One region of the Massilia sp. 9096 genome, then DNA from elsewhere that is predicted to be linked to it. Evidence: predicted binding sites of a transcription regulator. Region 1 holds the regulator's gene; the other holds the start of a gene.
What was found. Region 1 encodes LexA, which represses DNA repair genes until DNA is damaged. Its sites were predicted from a motif close to ACTGTATNNNNATACAGT; they were not measured.

Region 1 (4,880 bases):
CGATTGCTTCGACTACCTGAACCGCCTGAAGGTGGCGATCCCGGCCAGTAACCTCGGCGACACGCGCACGCTGGTGATTCCGGTCGCGCACACGATCTTCTTCGAGATGGGGCCGGAGCGCCGCGCCAGCATGGGCATCGCCGAATCCCTGATCAGGGTGTCGGTCGGCATCGAAGACCCGGCCGACCTGCTGGCCGACTTCGGCGGCGCGCTGGCGGGCTGAGCCAGCGGCGCGGTCAGTCGACGCTGTAGGATTCGAGTTCCTGCGTCGTGCGATGCTGCACGACGCCCGTCGGCGTGTATTCCTCGGCGATGACCTTGACCTCGCGCTTGACCTCGGGAACATACCAGGTCAGCCGGTACATGCGTCCGCCGACCGGGTCGGGCGTGCGCCCGCCCTGGGCGTTGACCAGCGTCGACTGGCCCGCCGGGCTGACGGTGGTCGTGCTGCTGGTGTGGGGTCCGACCGGTTCGAATTCCCTGAACCAGTTGCCTTCCGTTTCGATCTTCAGCGCCTTGAAGGACCCTGCGGGTACCTTCACCTCTTCCCAACCCAGCACCGTGAAATGCAACTTGTTGCGCAGCGTCTTGACGCCCGGTGCTGGATGCGGGTCGGTTGCGTCCGTGTCCCAGCTCAAACCCGGCTTGAGCGGATACAGGTAAGGGCGGCCGACGATCTTTTCCGCGCCGTCGCGTATCTGCGACCTGCTCCAGTCCAGGTTGATGTCGGCTTCACGCGGCGGCAAGTTGCTGTCGACCGGTTTGGTGGCCTGGATGAAGGAATGAGAGCCGACGCGGGTCACCCAGGCATCGACTTCGCGGCTCGACGAGGTCAGCGTGCCGTTCTTGAGCTCTTCGACCTTGGACAGGAAGCGCCACTTGTCGCCTTCCTTGATGGCGGGGCGCTCGGCGGTCTGGGCATGCGCCACGGCGCTTACCGCACAGGCGATAAGGACGGCGCTCACAAAGCGGGAAGGGTTCATCATTGCCTCATCAATAACGATCAAGCAAGTATAGAGTCGCAAAGCGAAGGCGTGTGTACCGTATTGTTTCCGGATGCATAAGTTGACGTCCGATAAATACTGACGGCACCATTGCTGGCGCGTAAGATAGCCGCACACTCGCATTTCCTTGAATTATGCTCAAACGCAAAACCGCCATGAAGACAGTCCTGTTGTGCGCCGCGCTCCTGCTGTGCGGCACTGCCTCGGCCGACGAGTTGTCCGACGCCGACGCCCTGTTCGCCAAGAAGGCTTATCCCGAAGCGTTGCAGAAGTACACCAAACTGGCCAACGCCGGCAACGTGATGGCCCAGCAGCACTTGGGCGAGATGTATTTTTACGGCGAAGCCGGCGCGGTCGACGCCGACAAGGCGGCGCTGTGGTGGGGCAAGGCGGCGGCGAAGGGCAACAAGGTGGCGATCGCCTCGCTCGACATGATGAAAAAGCGCGGCGAGCATCGCGCCGACATCGACTACTGGCTCACGCAATACGACGGCGCCGACCTGAGCGGCGGCGCTTACCGCTGCCCGGCGCCGCGCTTTCCCTCGGTGTCGAAGGTGAACGAAGACATCGAGCGCTACAGCGCCAAGATGAAGGATTGGGAAGCCTGCCACAACCGCGCGGTCGTCCACCTCAACGAATCCCTGCCGCTGACCAAACTGATTCCCAAGGATATCGCGCCGCTGCTGACCAAGGAAGAAACCGAGCGCGCCGAGGCGCACCTGAAGGACGTCGGCGAGCGCGCTGCCGAGGACATCAAGGTCGCCGGCAACATGGTGCTGGCCGATTACAATGCCTGGCGCATTGCGACCGAGAGCTGGGTCAAGGAACACAACGACATCGTCAACAGCGCACCGCCGCCCGACGTCGACGCCAAGCGTTGATCGCGCTGCGCTGTGCCCTGCAAACCACAACGGCCCGCGGTTAGCGGGCCGTTGTCGTTGTACGCGTTATAACTATGCGTCATACGCCGGCATGGGGCCGGCGCGGCTGCGGCCTGAATACCGCTCAGTGCCAGGAGCGCAGCAGGCCGACCGCCAGGCCCTCGAGCGCAAACTCGTCGGTTTGCGGATTGACGGTGATGATGGAGAACTCCGGATTTTCCGGCAGCAGCTCGATGGTCGCACCGGTCTTGCGGTAGCGCTTGACGGTGACTTCTTCGCCGATGCGCGCGACGACGATCTGGCCGTTCTTGGCCGAATCGACCTTCTTGACGGCGAGGAAATCGCCATCGCAGATGCCGGCGTCGCGCATCGACCAGCCCTTGACCTTCAGCAGGAAGTCGGGCTTGCTCGAGAACATGGCCGGGTCGACCGAATAATTGGCCTCGACGTGTTCCTGGGCCAGGATCGGCGAACCTGCGGCCACGCGGCCGACCAGGGGCAGGGACATCAGGTGCGGCGGCGGCATCATGGGCAGCGGCGCCGGGGCGGCTTCGGCGGCCGGGCCGACCAGGCGGATACCGCGCGAGGTGCCCGGCGAAATCTCGATGGCGCCTTTGCGCGCCAGGGCTTGCAGGTGCTCCTCGGCGGCGTTGGCCGAGCGGAAGCCAAGTTCCTGCGCGATTTCGGCGCGGGTCGGCGGGAAGCCGGTGTTGTCGATGGCTTCCTTGATCAGGTTGAGAATCTGTTCTTGCCGTGCAGTGAGCTTCAGCATGGGGGTTTGCTTTCGTTGGATCTGGACAAGCTGTATTTTTGTACAGTATGGCGCGGCGCGCAAGGGGCAGCACGGGTTTTCGTGGTTTTTTTTGACCTAAAGACAAAAGGGCGTAATCGGGATGGCATATCCACAAAGCATTTGGGCCTTGACGTTTTTTGCGTTATAATGTCGGGCTTTCCCTTCCCACACTCGTCCTGACGCCGAGGTGGGCATCTGTTTAAACGTCCTCAAGGAGTGTTATATGCGTCATTATGAAATCGTGTTTATCGTCCACCCGGACCAAAGCGAGCAAGTTCCGGCGATGATCGAGCGCTACAAGACCACGGTCACCTCGCGCGGCGGCAACATCCACCGCGTCGAAGACTGGGGCCGCCGCCAGATGGCTTACCAGATCGACAATCTGCCGAAGGCACATTACATCTGCATGAACATCGAGTGCGACAACGAGACCCTGGTCGAGCTGGAAACCGCATTCAAATTCAATGATGCCGTGCTGCGTCACCTGACCGTCAAGACGAAGAAGGCCGAAACCGCCCCGTCGCCGATGATGAAGTCGGTCCAGCGCGAAGACGCCGCCAAGAGCCACCGCGCCGAGCAGGCAGCTGCTCCGGCCGCCAACGCTTAATTCTCGCTCATTTCGATTAGCGAGCGCGAAAGGGCAGTGAACGAGCTGTTGCTGGTCGCAAGCATCGCCGAACGCGATACCCTGCGCTACACCCCGGCCGGCATCCCCATCGTCAGCGGCACCCTGCAGCACGGGTCGCAGCAGATGGAAGCGGGATTGGAACGGTCGGTCGAGTTCGAGATCGCGGCGGTCGCCGCCGGAGAAATCTCCGGCCGGTTCGCCAGCGCCGAACTCGGCGCGGTGCACCGCTTCAAGGGGTTTTTGGCGCGCAAGAACCGCAACAGCAAAGCCCTTGTGTTTCACATCATTGATTTCAGTGGCGTCGCTTAAATAAAGCGCGCACGTTTTTAGATACAGGAGCCTCAAATGGCATTCGGTAAAAAGTTCGACAAAAACAAAGCCAAAGAAAAACTCAAGCGCAAACAGCAGAACCCGCTGTTCAAGCGCAAGAAGTTCTGCCGCTTCACCGCTGCAGGCGTGGAACAGGTTGACTACAAAGACGTCGACACCCTGAAGGACTTCATCCAGGAAAACGGCAAGATCATGCCGGCTCGCCTGACCGGCACCAAGGCGCACTACCAGCGCCAAGTGGACACCGCGATCAAGCGCGCACGTTACCTGGCCCTGCTGCCGTACACCGACCTGCACAACGCTTAATCGGCGTCGTCCGCGTACACAAGCATCGTCAGATTACTGGAGAAAATAAATGCAAGTTATCCTTCTGGAAAAAGTCGTCAACGTCGGCAACCTGGGCGACGTCGTCAAGGTCAAGGACGGTTACGCACGTAACTTCCTGATCCCGCAAAAAATGGCCCGCCGCGCCACCCAGGCTGCCGTGGCCGAGTTCGAAGTCAAGCGCGCCGAACTGGAAAAAGCCGCCGCCGAGAAGCTGGGCGCTGCCCAGGCACAAGGCGAGAAGCTGAGCGGCATGACCGTCACCATCGCCCAGAAAGCCGGCGTGGACGGCCGCCTGTTCGGTTCGGTGACCAACTTCGACATCGCCGAAGCCCTGACCAAGCAAGGTTTCGCCGTCGAAAAGGCGCAAGTGCGTCTGCCGACCGGTCCGCTGAAGACCACCGGCGAGCACCCGGTTTCGGTCGCTCTGCACACCGACGTCGTGGTTGATGTCACCGTCGCAGTCGTCGGCGAAGCCGCTTAAGGAACCTCGATAAACCTACTGCGCGTCGCATTGGCGGCCTGCGATGCTCGCCGTACCGTAAGTACGGCTGCGCTTCTCGGCCACCACTGCTTCCGCTCGCTACGGTTTCTCGAGTTTCCTCTGCTGTTGTTGGAATGAAAAAGCCGGGTTCGACCCGGCTTTTTTATTTTCGGAAACTCACCAATCATTTCAGTCGACTGCCCGTAAAAGGTATAATGACGGTCATGAATACCCCAGCAGACCCGCAGATCGAGTCGCTCCGCATCCCACCGCATTCCATCGAAGCAGAACAGTCCGTCATCGGCGGCCTGTTGCGCGATAACGCGGCGTGGGACCGGATCGCCGACTTCATGCATGCGGAGGATTTCTACCGCTACGACCACCGGATCATCTTCGAACAGATGGTGCGCCTGATCAACTCGGGCAAGCCCGCCGA
Region 2 (4,880 bases), 110 kb from region 1:
TTTGCGGCTATTTCCGTGACGCCACATTGGTCCCAGCGTGCAGGCCACGAAGACCAGGAACAGGCACTGGGCCGAGAACGCCGGCCAATCGAAGCCGTAGGCCAGCCCGACCCAGGCATTGATCGCGACGTCGGCAACGATGATTGCGGCGCTGGCGGCCAGCCCGGCCCGCAGCGCCAGCCACAGCAGCAGGACGGCGAGCGGATCGAGAAAAGTCAGCGCGGTCCAGAAACCGCTGACGAAGCTTGGGACGCCGCCGTAGTCCCAGCCCAGGCCGTGCGCCAGCACGATGCGCGCGTGGTTGAAGGTCGCGCCCAGCAGGGCCAGCGTGTAGATCGCGCGCGCGACACGCGGCAGGCGTCCCGGGCGCTTGCCGGGCAGGGCGACGCCGGCGACGGTGCCGGCGGCATTCTCGTTCATGACGGAGCTTTCGGATGCGCCGGCGCGCACGGGGCGTCGGACCGGTGTCATTCTGGCACGGCAGCTCATCCATCCGCCATCGATCTTGGATATGCATTTGTCCAAAAGCGTGCGCCGCTCGCAGGCCCAACAATGCATCATGGCAGCATTGAGGTATGGAGAAAACATGGTGTGGATGGAATGTTGGAACGCGATCCGGGAAGAGTTCGCGGACCTGGGCGATGCCGGCGACGTCACGCGCGTCCTGGTGCGGCTGCTGATGGCGATGCTGATGGGCGGCCTGCTCGGCTTCGAGCGCGAATCGGCCAAGGCGACGGCGGGACTGCGCACGCATATGCTGGTGGCACTGGGCGCGGCCTTGTTCGTGCTGGTGCCGCAGCAGGCCGGCATGGACCTGGAAGGCGTGTCGCGCGTGATGCAAGGCCTGACCGCGGGTATCGGCTTCCTCGGCGCCGGGGCCATCCTCAAGCAAAACGACAAGGGCCGCATCCAGGGCCTGACCACGGCCGCCAACGTCTGGCTGACCGCCGCCATCGGCATGGCCGCCGGCATGGGCCGCGAAGCGACTGCGCTGGTGAGCACCGTGTGCGCGCTGGTGGTGCTGGCCCTGGTCCGCTGGGCGGTCAAGGACCGCAACGAAAGCCACGAAGAGGACGCCAACGAAACCGACGAGACGGAAACGCCCGAATGATGCGCCCGGATGATGCGCGGATGACGCCGTGATGATGTCCGGCGCGGCGCCGCCTCAGGCGAACGTCGCGGCGCCGCCAACCCGCAGCGCGCCGCCGCGCACGTCGTCGGGCATGTCATCGTGCACGTCGTCGTGCACCTCATCGACCACCCGGCGCACGCGGATCAGGCAATCGCGCCCGCTCATGCGGCCCTGGCGCAGGTCCAGGTCGATCGCCGGTCCGCTTGCCGATGCATTGGCGAGCGCGACCGCCAGCGCGCCGGCTGCGACGCCGGTCGCGCTGTCTTCGAGCCTTGGATCGAGGTGGTTGAAATTGCGACCTTCGAACGCGCCGTCGGGCCGGCGGCACCACACGTACAAGCCGTTGACGCCATGCGCCTTGCCCCAGGCGGCGATCGCAGCCAGGTCCGGCCGCAGCGCATACAGCACCTCGCGGTCCGCCACTTCGACCAGCAGCTTGGGACTGCCGATCGACGCCACGCGCGCGCGCGTACGCGCCGCGAACCCGGGTGCATCCAGCAGGGCCGCCAGCGCACCATCGTCGACGTCGACTTGCGGCGCCGGCTGGGCGGCGATGCGCACGTAGTAATCGGCGCCGTCGCGCGACAGCTGCAAGTGCTGGTGATTGACTGCGGTCCGCACCGGCAGCGTCTGCGCCTGCGGCGCGCGCGCGAACAGCACCGCGGCCACGCCCAGCGTCGCGTGCAGGCAGAGCGGGCTGCGCATGTGCGGATAAAAGAAGTCGACGCGCGCGATGCCATCTTCACCGTCCTGGTCGATGAAGACGCAGGTCGTGTTGCGCGCGCGCGCGAAGGCCTGGCGCGCGGCCGTATCGGCGTCGTCACCTTCGATGACCAGGGCCGGGTTGCCGTCACCGGGGACGGCGCCGAAGCAGAGCAATGAGTGGACGTGCATGTTTCGCAATGACGATGTCGCAATGAGAGATTGATCAGCTATACTGTGTTTTTATACAGTATTGTCCGTTTTCAGGACTATTTTAGACCGATCTGCCCATGCCATCCGCGCCGCCGCCCCCACGACCAGGACTCCCCGCGATGTTGCCCGACTATGCAGAGCTTTTCTGCCTGTCGAACTTCTCCTTCCTGCAGGGCGCCTCGCACGCCGAGGAACTGGTCGAACGCGCGGTGCAGCTGGGTTATTCGGCCCTGGCGATCACCGACGAATGCTCGCTCGCCGGCGTCGTGCGTGCGCATGGGGTGGCCAAGCGCGAAGGGCTGCCGCTCCTCATCGGCGCGCACTTTCATCTCGAGCACGCGGACGGTTCGCCGGCCCCTTCGCTGCTGCTGCTGGCGCAGAACCGCAACGGCTACGGCAACCTGTCCGAACTGATCACGCTGGGCCGCACCCGCAGCGAGAAGGGTAGCTACCTGCTGCGTCCCGCCGACTTCGACGATCCGCCCGCCCACCTGGCGCACCTGAAGGGCATGCCGGACTGCCTGGCGATCCTGCTGCCGCGCTATCCGGGGCACGAGCCGCACGACGTCGACCGCCTGCACCGCGAGGCCGCCTGGCTGGCCGCGACCTTCCCGGGCCGCGCCTGGATCGGCCTGACGCTGCTGCTGCGCGCCTTCGACGACGCCCACCGCGCCACCGTCGACGAAGTCGGCTGGCAGCACGGCTTGCCGATCGTCGCACTGGGCCACGTGACCATGCACGTGCGTTCGAGGAAGCCCTTGCAGGACACCTTGAGCGCCACGCGCATCGGCAAGCCGGTGGCGCAATGCGGCTACCAGCTCGCGCCCAACGCCGAGCAGCACCTGCGCTCGCGCCTGCGCCTGGCCAACATCTACAGCCCGATGGCGCTGGCCGAGACGCTGCACATCGCCAGCCTGTGCACCTTCAAGCTGGACGAGCTGCGCTACGAATACCCGGACGAGGTGGTCCCGCCCGGCCACACGGCGGCCAGCTACCTGCGCCTGGAAACCTGGACCGGCGCGCACCGGCGCTTCCGCGAGGGGATCCCGGCCAAGGTGCAGGCGCAGATCGAGCACGAGCTGGCCCTGATCGCCGAGATGCGCTACGAGCACTACTTCCTGACCGTGTACGACATCGTGCGCTTCGCGCGTTCGAACCACATCCTGTGCCAGGGGCGCGGCTCGGCGGCCAATTCGGCGGTGTGCTACTGCCTGGGCATCACCGAGGTCGATCCGTCGCGCGCCAACTTATTGTTTGAACGGTTTATATCGAAAGAGCGCAACGAACCGCCCGACATCGACGTCGACTTCGAGCACCAGCGGCGCGAAGAGGTTATCCAATACATCTACCGGAAATACGGGCGCACCCGGGCGGCGCTGGCGGCGGTGGTGATCAGCTACCGGCCGAAAAGCGCGCTGCGCGACAGCGGGCGCGCGCTCGGCGTCGATCTCGCCATCATCGAAAAGGTCTGCAAGCAGCATCACTGGTTCGACGGCAAGGCCGACCTGCTCAATCGCCTGGCCGAGAGCGGCCTCGATCCCCAGGCGCCGCTGTCGCAGCAGTGGGCGTCGCTGGCGCAGCGCCTGCTCGGTTTTCCGCGCCACCTGTCGCAGCATCCGGGCGGCTTCGTGATGGCGCGCGGGCAGCTGTCGCGCCTGGTGCCGATCGAGAACGCGACGATGGCGGAGCGCAGCGTGATCCAGTGGGACAAGGACGACCTCGAGGAGCTCGGCCTGATGAAGGTCGACGTGCTGGCGCTGGGCATGCTGTCGATGCTGCGCCGCGCCCTGGAACTGGTCGGCCAGCGCCACGGCACCGAGTTCGAGCTGCAGGATATCCCGGTCGACGACAAGGCGACGTATGACATGATCTGCGCGGCCGACACGGTGGGCGTGTTCCAGATCGAGTCGCGCGCGCAGATGAGCATGCTGCCGCGGATGAAGCCGCGCCGCTTCTACGACCTCGTCATCGAGGTGGCGATCGTGCGCCCTGGTCCGATCCAGGGCGGCATGGTGCACCCGTATCTGCAGCGGCGCGAGCGCAAGGAGCCGGTCACGTATCCCAGCGCGGACATGAAGCTGGCATTGGAGCGCACGCTGGGCGTGCCGATCTTCCAGGAGCAGGTGATGCAGGTGGCGATCCTGGCGGCCGGCTTCACGCCCGGCGAAGCCGACCAGCTGCGCCGCGCGATGGCGGCCTGGAAGCGCAAGGGCGGGCTGGAAAAGTACTACCAGCGCATCGTCGGCGGCATGCTCGAGCGCGGCTACGACCAGGCTTTCGCCGAGCAGATCTTCAGCCAGATCCAGGGCTTCGGCGAATACGGTTTTCCCGAGTCGCACGCGGCCAGCTTCGCGCTGCTGGCCTATGCCAGCTCATGGCTCAAGTGCCACGAACCGGCCGCGTTCCTGTGCGCCCTGTTGAACAGCCAGCCGATGGGTTTCTACAGCCCCTCGCAGCTGGTGCAGGACGCGCGCCGCCACGGCATCGAAGTGCGCCCGGCCGACGTCACGATCAGCGGCTGGGAGTCGGTGCTCGAGGATCTGGAGAACACGGCGCGCGCTCAGCCTCCGGTGCGCCTGGGCCTGCACATGCTGCGCGGGATGAACAGGGAGGCCGCCGAGCGCATTGAGCTGGCGCGCGCGATCCGGCCTTTCCTCGACGTGGCCGACCTGGCGCGGCGCGCCGACCTCGATCGCAGCGACCTGCAGGTGCTGGCCAGCGGCAATGCGCTGCTCGGCCTGGCCGGGCACCGGCGCCAGGCGCTGTGGGAAGCGGTCGGCGCCGCGCCGAGCAAGGACTTGCTGCGCCCGGCCACCTTGAACGAGGACACGCC

Region 2: a site for LexA is predicted at 2,069-2,086, ahead of FA90_RS12545 (error-prone DNA polymerase). Genes of this name have one in related genera too.

The regions. Positions count from the first base shown of each region.
Region 1 covers NZ_JQNN01000001.1:2,822,109-2,826,988, reverse strand. The annotation lists gene FA90_RS12080 (cystathionine gamma-synthase family protein) at 1-223, shown strand, start outside; gene FA90_RS12075 (hypothetical protein) at 237-986, opposite strand; gene FA90_RS12070 (sel1 repeat family protein) at 1,160-1,885, shown strand; gene lexA (transcriptional repressor LexA) at 2,010-2,657, opposite strand; gene rpsF (30S ribosomal protein S6) at 2,902-3,285, shown strand; gene priB (primosomal replication protein N) at 3,322-3,615, shown strand; gene rpsR (30S ribosomal protein S18) at 3,652-3,942, shown strand; gene rplI (50S ribosomal protein L9) at 3,992-4,444, shown strand; gene FA90_RS12040 (replicative DNA helicase) at 4,669-4,880, shown strand, end outside.
Region 2 covers NZ_JQNN01000001.1:2,936,365-2,941,244, reverse strand. The annotation lists gene FA90_RS12560 (hypothetical protein) at 1-420, opposite strand, end outside; gene FA90_RS12555 (MgtC/SapB family protein) at 587-1,111, shown strand; gene FA90_RS12550 (PhzF family phenazine biosynthesis protein) at 1,166-2,026, opposite strand; gene FA90_RS12545 (error-prone DNA polymerase) at 2,167-4,880, shown strand, end outside.